One region of the Neisseria weixii genome, then DNA from elsewhere that is predicted to be linked to it. Evidence: riboswitches for the same ligand, from Rfam matches in the RefSeq annotation. Region 1 holds a riboswitch; the other holds the start of a gene.
The links. Region 1 has a riboswitch for thiamine pyrophosphate ahead of thiC (phosphomethylpyrimidine synthase ThiC). Riboswitches for the same ligand answer to the same signal wherever they lie in the genome.

Region 1 (6,865 bases):
CGCAGGATTTGCCACGCGCCGATTTTGTGTTCATCACTGAAAAAGATGCGGTGAAACTTTCAGACGGCCTCGATTCCGATGCTTTAAATCATGTGTGGGTATTGCCTATTTGTGCGATAATCGAGCCTGATTTAGCTGATTTTGTATTAGGCCGTCTGAATATCGAATCGTCATCGAAACGGTTTGATTAAGATTGAATCAAATACGCCGGACGACCACCAAACACTTTCCCAAAGAAAGCCGAAACCATGGAAAAAAAATTCTTAGATATTTTGGTCTGCCCCGTGACCAAAGGCCCGCTCGAATACCATCAAGACAAGCAGGAATTGTGGAGCCGCCAAGCGAAATTGGCTTATCCGATTCGTGACGGTATTCCTTATATGCTGCAAAACGAAGCGCGTGAATTAACCGAAGAGGAATTGCACGCATGACCGAATTTGTGGTGTTGATTCCGGCGCGTTTGTCGTCTTCACGTTTGCCGGGTAAGGCGTTGGCCGATATTCACGGCAAACCGATGGTGGTGCGTGTGGCAGAACAGGCCGCCAAAAGCCATGCAGCGCGCGTGGTGGTGGCCACCGATCACGCCGATATTCAAGCGGCTTGCGAGGCGCACGGTGTGGAAGTGGTGATGACTGCGGATACGCATGAGAGCGGCAGCACGCGTTTGGCCGAAGCGGTGAAAACGCTCAATCTCCCACAACATTTGATTGTGGTGAACGTGCAGGGCGACGAGCCGTTAATCGAGCCGGAGCTGATTAACCGCACTGCCGAAGTGTTGGTGGAAAACAATGTGCAAATGGCCACCGCCGCTCATGAATTGCACGATTTCGATGAATTTATGAATCCGAACGTGGTGAAAGTGTTGCTGGATAAAAACCGCAATGCCATGTATTTCAGCCGGGCGCCGATTCCGTTTCCGCGCGACACCATGCGCGAAAATCTGCGTGCATTGCCGCAGGAAACGCCGGTTTTGCGCCACATCGGCATTTATGCCTACCGTGCCGGTTTCCTGAAACGCTATGCCGAGATGAGTGTGTCGCCGTTGGAAACCATTGAATCGTTGGAACAGTTGCGTGTGTTGTGGCACGGCTTTCCCATTGCGGTGGAAGTCACCTCACATGCACCGGCCGCCGGCGTGGATACGCAAGAGGATTTAGAGCGTGTGCTGCAGGCGTTTCAAGCATAAATACATACAGGCCGAGATCTTTGCAAAATCCCCACCTTTGGCACATTTCTTCGTTGCACGCTGCCCGAAAGCTTACCTATCTTCGTGATATGTCTTCGCTTTCTGTGCCGCGACAACTTTGAACTGCACTCGAATCTAGGGTTTTGCAAAGGTCTCAGGCCATTCTGAAAACCGTGCGCTTGCCGCAAACCTTTTCAGACGGCGTGTAAAGTATTATGATAGTAATGTAAAAATCATTAACACAAACAGAGGACAAACCATGAAAGTATTATTGTTGGGTGCACCAGGCGCAGGTAAAGGCACGCAGGCGCAATTTATCACCGCCGCTTTCGGCATTCCGCAAATTTCCACGGGCGACATGTTGCGCGCCGCCATCAAAGCCGGCACGCCGCTGGGTTTGGAAGCGAAAAAAATCATCGACGAGGGTGGTCTGGTGCGCGACGACATCATCATCGGCATGGTTAAAGAGCGCATCGCCCAAGATGACTGCAAAGACGGTTTCCTGTTCGACGGTTTTCCACGTACCTTGGCGCAAGCCGAAGCCATGGTTGAAGCCGGCGTGGATTTGGATGCGGTAGTAGAAATCGACGTACCCGACAGTGTGATTGTCGACCGCATGAGCGGCCGCCGTGTGCATTTGCCGTCAGGCCGTACTTACCATGTTGCTTACAATCCGCCGAAAACCGAAGGCAAAGACGACGTGACCGGCGAAGATTTGATCCAACGTGATGACGACAAAGAAGAAACCGTGAAAAAACGCTTGGATGTGTACCACGAGCAAACCGAAGTGCTGGTGGATTTTTACAGCAAACTGGAAGGCGAACACGCGCCGAAATACATCAAAGTTGACGGCACCCAAGCCGTTGAGGCGGTAAAAGAGCAAGTATTGACTGAATTGGGTAAATAATTTTGTACCCATGATAAAGATAAAAAGGCCGTCTGAAAAAATTTTTTCAGACGGCCTTTTTGTATGGAAAAACTGTTAAAATCCAGATGAACTGATGATAAAGGCTGGTGCGGATTCCGCCGTTCGGCTTGCTTTGATAGGAATCATAATGAACCCGTTAATCACTGATTTTCACCTGCCGCAAACCCGTACGCCGGTAATAGTGGCCTTGGATTTTGCCAACGAAGCCGGTACGCTGAATTTTGTGCGCACGCTCGACCCGGGCCTGTGTCAAATCAAAATCGGCAAAGAATTGTTTACCGCAACCGGCCGGCCGTTGGCGGAAAAGCTGATTAACCAAGGCTTTAAACTATTCTTGGATTTGAAATACCACGATATTCCGAATACCGTAGCCCAAGCCTGCCGCGTGGCGGCCGATATGGGTGTGTGGATGGTTGATTTGCACGCTTCGGGCGGCCGCCGCATGATGGAAGCCGCGGCCGAAGCCATTGCCAATCATGCGCAAAAACCGCTGCTGATCGGTGTGACCGTATTGACCAGTATGGAACAAAGCGACATGGCGGAAATCGGTTTGGACATCGAGCCGGAGCAGCAAGTGTTGCGCTTGGCTAAATTAACCCAAAGCTCGGGCTTGGACGGTGTTGTCTGTTCGCCTTTGGAAGCCGCGCCGTTGCGCCGCGAATTAGGCGAAGATTTTGTGTTGGTAACACCGGGCATCCGCTTGGATATTGCCGGTAACAACGATGACCAACGCCGCATCATGACCCCTACCGAAGCCCTGACCGCCGGTTCGACTTATTTGGTGATGGGGCGCCCGGTGACGCAAGCCGCTGACCCGATTGCCGTGTTGCGTGAAGTGAACCGAGTGGCCAATCCGACGGAATAATTTCAGACGGCCTTAAAACCAGAGCGGGTTGAAAAACAAATAGCATTGAATGAAAAAAGCATATCGGCGTGAGCGCGAAAAACGATTCACGCCATCAGGCAGTATACCCAAATCAGGAATTCCATATGGTACAAAAATTCCAAGCAGCAGATGTACAACAACGTTTTGCCCAAGCCCGCGTGCTGGTGGTGGGCGATGTCATGCTCGACCGTTATTGGTTCGGCGACGTATCGCGCATTTCGCCTGAAGCACCGGTTCCTGTGGCGAAAATCAATCAAATCGACCAACGTGCTGGCGGGGCGGCCAATGTGGCGCGCAATATTGCTTCCTTGGGTGGTAAGGCCGGATTGTTGTCGGTAACCGGCCATGACGAAGCGGCCGATTCGCTCGACCGGCTTATGCAGCAGGACGGCGTGGAATCTTATTTAATGCGCGACGGACAAATCGCCACTACGGTCAAGTTGCGCGTGGTTGCCCGCAACCAGCAATTGATTCGTTTGGATTTTGAAGAATTACCGCATCACGAAGTGTTGGAACAGGTGAAAGAGCGTTATCAGGAAGTGTTGCCTGATTACGATGCGGTGATTTTTTCTGATTACGGCAAAGGCGGTCTGACCCACATCGCCGACATGATTGACTGGGCGAAACAGGCGGGAAAAATCGTGTTGATTGACCCGAAAGGCGATGATTACGAAAAATATGCCGGCGCGACTTTGATTACGCCAAACCGCAGCGAATTGAAAGAAGTGGCCGGCAGCTGGCGCAACGAAGACGAGTTGACCGACAAAGCACAATACTTGCGCCGTCACCTTGATTTGACCGCTATTTTGCTGACCCGCAGTGAAGAAGGCATGACGCTGTTTAACGACGGCGAAGCGGTATACCAGCCGACGCGTGCGCAGGAAGTCTATGACGTTTCCGGCGCGGGCGACACCGTGATTGCCGGCATGGGCTTGGCGATGGCGGCCGGTTTTACCATGCCCGAATCCATGCATTTGGCCAATACCGCCGCCGGTGTGGTGGTGGCGAAATTGGGGACGGCGGTTTGCTCGTTTGATGAATTGCAAACCGCGTTGGCCGACCAATAAACATCGAATATTCAACGATTCAGACGGCCTTGATTCAATAGGCTGTCTGAAAAACAAAAGGAATTGTTATGACCATCATCGTAACCGGCGCGGCCGGCTTTATCGGCAGCAACATTGTCAAAGCGCTGAATGCACGCGGCATCACCGACATCGTGGCGGTGGATAACCTGACGCGCGGCGAAAAATTCAAAAATCTGGCCGAATGCGAAATCAGCCATTATCTCGACAAACACGAATTTATCCGCCAAGTGCGCGGACATGCCTTGCCTTATGATGATATTGAAGCTGTGTTCCACCAAGGCGCGTGTTCCGATACCATGAACCACGACGGCCTGTATATGATGGACAACAACTATCAATATACGCTGGATTTGCTGGATTGGTGTCAAGATGAGCATATTCCGTTCCTCTATGCGTCCAGCGCGGCGGTGTACGGCAAGGGCGAGATTTTCCGCGAAGAGCGCGAATTGGAAAAACCGCTGAATGTGTACGGCTATTCAAAATTTCTGTTCGACCAAGTATTGCGCCGCCGCATGGAAGAGGGCTTGACCGCGCAAGTAGTGGGCTTCCGCTATTTCAATGTTTACGGCCAAATGGAGCAGCACAAAGGCCGCATGGCTTCGGTGGCTTTCCATCATTTCAACCAATACCGTGAAAACGGCTATGTGAATCTGTTCGGCGCCAATGATGGTTACGGCAACGGCGAGCAGACCCGCGATTTCGTCAGCGTGGAAGACGTGGCGAAAGTGAATCTGTTCTTCTTCGATAATCCTGAATTGTCGGGCATTTTCAACTTAGGCACAGGCCGCAGCCAGCAGTTTAACGACTTGGCCGCCGCCACCGTCAATGCCTGCCGCTCTGCCGAAGGCAAGCCGGAAATGAGCTTGGACGAATTAGTGAAAGAAGAATTGATTCGCTACATTCCGTTTCCCGACGCGTTAAAAGGCAAATACCAGAGCTTTACCCAAGCCGATATCAGCAAACTGCGTGCAGCCGGTTACAATGAATCTTTCTTTGATGTCAAAGAAGGCGTGAGCCGCTATGTGCACTGGATGTTGGCGAACTTGGTTTAAATGCCGAATGCTATCTCCAGGCCGTCTGAAATGCTTTCAGGCGGCCTGTGATCTTTGTTAGAAAGTATCAGTACAAACAAATCAGAATTTACAATATTCACCGTTTATGCTTTAATTTTCCTTAACCGAAACAGGGGTGCTGCGCCATGCGCGGCTGAGAATTACCCTTATACCACCCGATCAGGATAATACCTGCGTGGGGAGTTTCAGCGAGTTTATTTTTCAGACGGCCTTGTTGAATCCATCAGGCCGTCTGAAACCCCAAACGCCGCTCCTGTTTCGTTTTATTCTAAACGAGAAACAGGAGCATTTTTTATGGCACTCAAAACCAATGGCAATGAAGCCGACCAACTCGACCAGCTTTCCCACGATTTTGGTATTCAGTTTGCCTACCCCAACTCACGCAAAATCTATCTTTCGGGCAGCCGCCCCGATATGCGCGTGCCCTTACACGAGATCGGCCAAGACGACACGGTAACCGAACACGGACGCGAGGTCAACCCGCCGATTCCCGTTTACGACACCAGCGGGCCTACGGCGATCCGAACGCCGAAATCGATTTGAAACAAGGCCTGCCGCACATCCGCAGCGCGTGGATAGACGAACGCCGCGACAGCGAAATCTTGAGCGGTCTCTCCAGCAAATACGGCAAGGAGCGCGCGCACGATCCGAAAACCGCCCATTTGCGTTTCAACCAAATCACCCGCCCGCGCCGCGCCAAAGCCGGCCGCAACGTGACCCAGATGCACTATGCCCGCCAAGGCATCATCACGCCGGAAATGGAGTTTGTTGCCCTGCGCGAGCAGATGAAAATGGACGAGCTGTTCAGACGGCCTGAATACGCCAAATTAATCAAACAACACGCCGGCGAAGCCTTGGGCGCACAAATTCCCACCCATCCCGACCAAATCACCCCCGAATTCGTGCGCCGCGAAGTGGCCGCCGGCCGTGCCATTATTCCCGCCAACATCAACCACCCCGAGCTGTAACCGATGATTATCGGCCGCAATTTCCGGGTGAAAATCAACGGCAATCTGGGCAATTCGGCGGTAACCTCCAGCCTCACCGAAGAAGTGGAAAAAATGGTTTGGGCGCTGCGTTGGGGCGCCGACACGATTATGGATTTGTCCACCGGCGCACACATCCACGAAACACGCGAATGGATTACACGCAACGCGCCCGTGCCCATCGGCACCGTGCCGATTTATCAGGCCTTGGAGAAAACCGGCGGCATTGCCGAAGATTTGACTTGGAATTTGTTCCGCGACACCTTGATCGAACAGGCCGAACAGGGCGTGGAATATTTCACCATCCATGCCGGCGTGCTGCTGCGTTATGTGCCGCTTACCGCCGATCGGCTTACCGGCATTGTGTCGCGCGGCGGCTCGATTATGGCCAAATGGTATTTGGCGCACCATCGGGAAAACTTTCTCTACACCCGTTTCGACGAAATCTGCGAAATCATGAAGGCTTATGACGTGTCGTTCAGCTTGGGCGACGGCCTGCGCCCCGGCTGCATGGCCGATGCCAACGATGCGGCGCAGTTTGGCGAATTGCACACCTTGGGTGAATTGACCGCCAAAGCCTGGCAGCACGATGTGCAGGTGATGATCGAAGGCCCCGGCCATGTGCCACTGCAACGCATTCGCGCCAATATGGAAGAAGAGCTGCAACACTGTTTCGAAGCGCCGTTCTACACGCTCGGCCCCTTGGTTACCGACATCG
Region 2 (6,865 bases), on a different contig from region 1:
CAATTCAACGTGGAAGGCATTGGCCAGGCGGTTCCAACCCACGCTGTCGCCGTTTACCGATGCTTCTGCCTCGCGTTCAATCATGTCATACAAAGGCTGCAGGCGTATTTCCAAATCCGGTAATTCAAGCAATAAATTGAAAATCATGGTTTCCAATTCGATGCGCGACTTGTATACATCTTGAATTTCTTTCAAATCCGGCACATGCACGAATGCACCGCGGTTGGGCTGCAAATCGACAATTTTATCGTGTGCCAGTAGCGATAAAGCGCTGCGCACAGTATTGCGCGAACACACCATCTGGCGGCACAAATCAGATTCGGTCAGCTTTTTGCCCGGCAGTAAAACGTGGTCGGTAATGGCATCCAAAATAGAGGCATAAACCCGGAAAAGCTCGGAATCATGTCGCTCTTCCAAAATTAATGAAGATGTCGCCGGTGCAGTATTGGTTGCGGTATGATTTGATTTATTTTGGTTATTCATTTGATTTCCCTAGCAATTTCATTTGCACAAACGGGTTGTTTACAATATTAATAAAATTTGTTGACAATTCAGAACATAACTTGCACAATAACTCTAAAGAAAAGCCAAGTATTACAAGGCGGTTAAATAGAGAAAAGGTTCAAATGGGCAGATATATTCAAGATACAGCTTGAATATATCTGCTTTTTTGATAGTCGGTTTACAGGATATTGCGCAATACAGGTTCCATTTACCCATCATGCTGTTCAGACGGCCTTTCGCGCCATCTCTCCATGTCTGCGTTAACAGGCTATTTTACCTGAAAACCTCCCGATTCATTCACTATATTCATTCATTATAAATTAGGCCGTCTGAAAAATTACACTAAGACCTTTGCAAAACCTTGAATTTGAATACAATTCGATGTTATCGCAGCGCAGAAAGCGAAGACATATTATGAAGACAAACAAGCTTTCCGGCAGCACATAACGATGAAATATACCAAAGATGGGAAGCTTGCAAAGTTTTCAGGCTTCGGCCACTTCAAAACTATGCGTGACCTTAGCCGCCTTGCCCAGCATAATCGAGGCAGAGCAGTATTTTTCCGCAGATAATTCCACCGCTTTGGCAATCGCGCTTTCTCTCAAATCATGACCGATGACTTTGAAATGAATATGGATTTCGGTAAACACGCGCGGCGCTTCATCGGCGCGCTTGGCTGTTACCGTGGCTTGGCAATCGATTACTTTCTGACGTTGCTTTTCGGCAATCATCACCACATCAATGCTGGAACAACCGGCCACACCCAGCAACAACATTTCCATCGGGCTGGCACCGCGTTTTACCGCACCTTCCGCCGCCGCACCCTCCATTACCACGCTGTGCCCGCCTTCAGCGGTGCCGACAAAGCACATTCCGTCCAACCATTTTGATGTAACCTGCATATTCTCTACTTTCTTAAGTAAGCGCCGCGCGAAGTTCCGACACGGCTTTGATGTCGCGTATTGTAAACAATTTCATGCCAAATTACCAATGCTGCGGATGGCGTAATGATTTTCGGTACGCAAAAAGATGCTGCGTTTAAAACAACATAAGGCAATATTCTCGCTATGCGTTTTTAGGTCAACGCATTTTATTATCAGAGACATAAAGCTGCTGATGATAACGCATACTCAAGGCCGTCTGAAAAGCTGATTTTCAGACGGCCTCTCGCTTGCAGCCGTCAAGCTTTGTAAGCCCAGTGATTGACCGGGCCGTGTCCCGCACCGATATTCAGCGGCTGGCTGATGGCGGCGGTGATGTAGTCTTTCGCGGTTTGCACGGCTTGCTCTACCGCAAAGCCTTTGGCCAATTCCGCGGTAATGCAGGCAGAGAAAGTGCAGCCCGTTCCGTGGGTATGCGGCGTCGGGAAGCGCAGGCTTTCCATCTCAACCACACCGTCAGGCGTAAACAGCCAATCGGTGCAGGCTTCGCTTTGGCTGTTGTTCAGATGACCGCCTTTAATCACCACATGTTTCACGCCCGCTTCTTGCAGCAGTCGTGCGGCACGTTCGGCATCTTGGCGGTTGTCGATTTTCACGCCGGTTAAGGCTTCGGCTTCAGGCAGATTGGGCGTGAGCACATCGGTACGCGGCAACAAATGCTTTTTCATTGCGCCCACCGCCGAACTGTGCAGCAGTGAAGCACCGCCTTTGGCAATCATCACCGGATCGAGCACCATTTGGCCAAATCGTCGGTTTTGCAGATTATCCGCCACGCATTCGATGATTTCCGCCGTGCCGAGCATACCGAGCTTGAATGCACGGATATCGAAATCATCGGCCACCGCTTGGATTTGCGCGGTGATGATGTCGGTCGGCACGAAATACACGCCGTGCACACCCAAGGTATTTTGCGCCGTTACCGCCGTCAGCACGCTGGTGCCGAACACGCCGCGCATTTGAAAGGTTTTCAAATCTGCCTGAATACCCGCACCGCCGCCCGAATCGGAACCGGCAATGGTTAAGCTTTGTACGAATGTTTCTGCCATTTTGTTCTCCTTGAATCGTTCAGACGGCCTGTAATCATCAATATAAACCATGCCGTCTGAAAAATTGTTTCAAAACATTGCTGCGTGTTTGTCTGTTCAGACGGCCTCGACACGCGCTTTGGCGGTCAAATCTTGTGCCGAAATCATGGCCAAGCTGTCGATCAGTTTCACGCCGAATGTGCCGCTTTGGCGTTCGTCCAAGCCCTGCGCGGCGGTTTCACCGGCAACGGCGTAAAAGGTGCAAGCCGCCGTGACCGCAGCCAAATCATCGCCTTGCTCCGATGCCAAAAATGCGGCAATCACGGCACCCAGCAAGCAGCCTGACGCGGTGATTTTCGGAAACAGCGGCGTGTTGTTTTTCACGGTAAACGTCGATTGGCCGTCTGAAACATAATCCGTCTCACCGCTTACCGCCACGACGCATTGATATTTCTGCGCCACCGACGCCGCAATCTGCGCCGCGTTGGCCGCGCCCTGCCCCGCATCCACACCTTTACCCTGCCATGCTTCGCCGGCGATAAAACCGATTTCCGCCGCATTGCCGCGTATCGCCGCAAACTTGATTTCTTCGAGTAACCGCGCCACAGTTTCACGGCGCAACGGTGTGGCCGCCACGCCTACAGGGTCGAGCACCACCGGAATACCGCGTGCATTCGCTGCTTTTCCGGCGGCAAACATCGCGGCGATGGTGGATTGTTCCAATGTGCCGATGTTGATCAGCAAAGCCTCGCAAACCGCCGCCATATCCGCCATTTCGTCAGGCTCATTGCCCATAATCGGCGAAGCCCCCGCCGCCAGCAAACCGTTGGCAGTAAAATGCGCCGCCACGGTATTGGTGATGCTGTGCACCAAAGGATTGCGCACGCGCATGTGTTCTAAACAGGCAAAATCCATGATGGTTTCCTTAACAAGAGTTCAGACGGCTTGCACTTCGTTCTATGGCCTATAGAGAGCCTTCCCATACGAAAAAAAGCACAACCCACCGATGCGCGGGTTGTGCCTTCATAGCAATCAATGCTTGTGATGAGTTTCCTACGCCAGTACAAACTGTATCAGGTTCACGGGTATGTTCTCAGCAGCTTTACAACCGCACCCCGACTCTAATCAATAAAATGCTCGACTATATTAGCTTAGATTATTGTGCCATGGCAATGTTTGGTGTACAGCGGATCAGTACGATTATTTTCAACATAAACTTCACTCACTTAATCAGCCTTTATCGATTTTTTGTTAAGCAAACACTTATTATGTTATCAAACGTTAAAATTTATATTGATATAAAAATAAAAATGATATACATTTTTATAAAATAAATGATTTTAATTTTTATTTATTGCTGATTATTTTTAATTAATTTAATTTATGTAATAGCGCATCTCCTATGAAAACACCACATATCCTTCCTTTGGCTGCAATAATCGGGTTGTTGTTCAGCCATCCAACTAGAGCATTCGAAATCAATTCAGACGAATACCCAGACAGAACCCAAGCTGCGCATCCATTGCAATTGCAGCAAGTTAACGTACGCGGCAAGCGCATGACACCGCCTTCCGTTGAGCGTAAGCAACTCGAACAGATTCAAACCGAGATGATTCGCGACAACAAAGACTTGGTGCGCTATACACCAGATGTAGGTTTAAGTGACAGTGGCCGCCATCAGAAAGGCTTTGCCATGCGCGGTGTAGAAGGCAACCGTGTCGGCATAAGCATTGACGGCGTTAATTTACCTGATTCCGAAGAAAATTCGCTGTATGCCCGCTACGGCAATTTCAACAGCTCACGTTTGGCAATTGACCCTGAATTGGTACGCCAAATCGATATTGCCAAAGGCGCGGATTCATTCAACACCGGCAGTGGGACACTCGGCGGCAGCGTGAATTATAAAACGTTGGACGCTCGTGACATTTTGGATTCAGAACAGAAATTCGGCGGCATTTTAAAAAGTGGTTACAGCAGCCGTAATATTGAATGGGCCAATACCGGAGGCGTAGCGTGGGATACCGGCCGTTTTGATGGTGTTTTACTCTATTCTCAACGCCGCGGCCACGAAACCGAAAGCCACGGCAGACGTGGTCATGCAGCTGTCAAAGAAGGTGAAGGCGAAAATATCCGCGGTTCCGCACGCGGTATTCCTGATGCAGCCAAACACAAATACCACAGTTTCTTGGCCAAAGCAGGCGTGCAGCTCAACGAGAACCACCGCATCGGTGCATCTATCAACGGCCAACAGGGCAACAACTACACCATCGAAGATTCTTACAACCTGATAGGATCCAACTGGCGGCATGCCGATGACCGGCATAAACGTCGCAACTTCAATGCCTATTATGAATACACACCAGATTCCGATGTATTGGGTTTGCTGCGCATGGATGCCGATTACCAGAAAACCCATGTTGGTGCAATCAACTATAAAGGTACTTACCTACAAGATTGGTCATCCGACGAATGGCCGAAACCTTATTTATGGGATCAGCCCGATTTAGACAATGTATACCGTCGCGACATGATGACACGTCTCAAGCGCTTAAGTGTTCGCTTCGACAGCCAGCCGCTGCAATGGGGTGGTGAGCATACTTTGTCTTTACGCAGCTTTATCGGTGAGCGCGCATTCGAAAATCTCAATCAAGATGATATTTACTGGAAAGGTGAAAAATACCGCAGCACCAACACCATCCAGTATCCGGTCAAAACCCGTAATTACGGCTTTTCGTTGTCCGACCACACCCGCTGGAACGATACCCTCACCAGCAACATCGGAGTGCGTTACGATCATACCAAAATGACGCCGCAAGATTTGAATGCCGAGTGCAACAACTGCGCGGAAAAACCCGATGCCAACAGCTTCTCGGGCTGGTCGGGGTTTGCCGGTTTAGGCTGGCAATTTGCCGACGGCTGGCGTGCAGGCTATAACGTTTCGGCCGGCTACCGCGTACCGACAGCTTCGGAAATGTATTTCACATTCAACAACGGGGCAGCGACTTGGGTTGCCAATCCTTCATTAAAGGCTGAGCGCAGCGTCACACACAATCTTTCCCTGCAAGGGCAAGGTGCGGCCGGGCATTTGGATTTGAATCTCTACCAAAGCAACTACCGCCATTTCTTGTCGGAAGAGCAGTATTTGGAAACAGTCGTTGACCCTACTTGTGATTGGTATTCACAATATTGGTCAGGATGTAGTCCGCATCGCAGCCAGCTCTATTGGCACATGACCAACATCGATAAAGCCCGTATCCGCGGCATCGAGTTTTCAGGCCGTCTGAATGCCGACAAAGTCTGGCCTGCGGTTCCGGCGGGATGGAAACTCTTCGGTGCATTGGGTTACGCCAAGAGCAAACTCTCTGGCGACAACAGCCTGCTTTCCACACAACCGCTGAAAATCATCACCGGTATCGACTACGAAAGCCCGAGCGACAAATGGGCGGTAATGTCGAGACTGACCTATCTGGGTGGGAAAAAAGCGAATGATGCCCAATATACCGTTTACGAAGGCTCTAACAACAAAGGCTTTACCAAAACCGTCGAAGCCTATCCGTGGCTAAATAAATCTGCCTACGTATTCGACCTGTTCGGCTACTACAAGCCGACCAAAAACCTGACCCTGCGCGGTGGTGTATATAACCTGTTCAATCGTCAATATCACACTTGGGATTCATTACGCGGCATTTACAGCTACAGCACCACCAATGCCGTTGATAGAGACAACAAAGGCCTGCAGCGTTACTACGCACCCGGCCGTAATTACGCTTTTTCACTCGAATACAAATTTTAACTCATTCAGACGGCCTATCCTATGATTCACAGGCCATCTGAAAATACTCATTCTTTTGACTCACTTCAATTAATAAAGGACAGCCCATGCAAGCTACAGATGAAAACCATACTGAATCTACTTTTGCCAAGCGCTTAAAAGAACAAACTACCACCATTCATGATACAGTTGATAACCTGGTGATGTCGGTAGCTCCGTTTGACGGCCGCGAAAACTATGTTAAATTTCTCAAATTACAATCGGTTTTTCACAAAGCGGTCGACCACATCTACCAAGATCCCGAGCTCAACCAAGCCATTCCCCAATTATCTTATATGGCACGCCACAATGCAGTGGTACAGGATTTGCAAGATTTGGGTGAACTGCCTTATACCTATGAGAAAGCCCTGCCACAGGAAATCGGTAATAAAGCCATCGGCTGGCTCTACTGCGCCGAAGGCTCTAACTTAGGTGCAGCCTTTCTGTTTAAACACGCGCAAAAACTGGATTACAACGGCGAACATGGCGCACGCCATCTGGCACCACACCCCGATGGCCGCGGCAAACACTGGCGCGAATTTGTCGAGCATTTAAACGCGCTGTCTTTGTCACCAGAAGCAGAA

Region 2: linked by a shared signal. The riboswitch ahead of thiM (hydroxyethylthiazole kinase) and the one ahead of thiC (phosphomethylpyrimidine synthase ThiC) in region 1 are both predicted to bind thiamine pyrophosphate.

What each region holds. Positions count from the first base shown of each region.
Region 1 is NZ_JBHSPY010000001.1:220,786-227,650, reverse strand. Features, by position in the region: gene lpxK (tetraacyldisaccharide 4'-kinase) at 1-191, shown strand, start outside; gene ACFPVS_RS01240 (Trm112 family protein) at 249-431, shown strand; gene kdsB (3-deoxy-manno-octulosonate cytidylyltransferase) at 428-1,186, shown strand; gene adk (adenylate kinase) at 1,446-2,093, shown strand; gene pyrF (orotidine-5'-phosphate decarboxylase) at 2,242-2,979, shown strand; gene rfaE1 (D-glycero-beta-D-manno-heptose-7-phosphate kinase) at 3,105-4,067, shown strand; gene rfaD (ADP-glyceromanno-heptose 6-epimerase) at 4,136-5,140, shown strand; TPP riboswitch at 5,263-5,360, shown strand; partial or broken gene thiC (phosphomethylpyrimidine synthase ThiC) at 5,456-6,865, shown strand, end outside.
Region 2 is NZ_JBHSPY010000013.1:54,786-61,650, reverse strand. Features, by position in the region: gene ACFPVS_RS07955 (GntR family transcriptional regulator) at 1-483, opposite strand, end outside; gene ACFPVS_RS07950 (OsmC family protein) at 990-1,406, opposite strand; gene thiD (bifunctional hydroxymethylpyrimidine kinase/phosphomethylpyrimidine kinase) at 1,685-2,491, opposite strand; gene thiM (hydroxyethylthiazole kinase) at 2,588-3,385, opposite strand; TPP riboswitch at 3,504-3,598, opposite strand; gene ACFPVS_RS07935 (TonB-dependent hemoglobin/transferrin/lactoferrin family receptor) at 3,873-6,263, shown strand; gene ACFPVS_RS07930 (biliverdin-producing heme oxygenase) at 6,350-6,865, shown strand, end outside.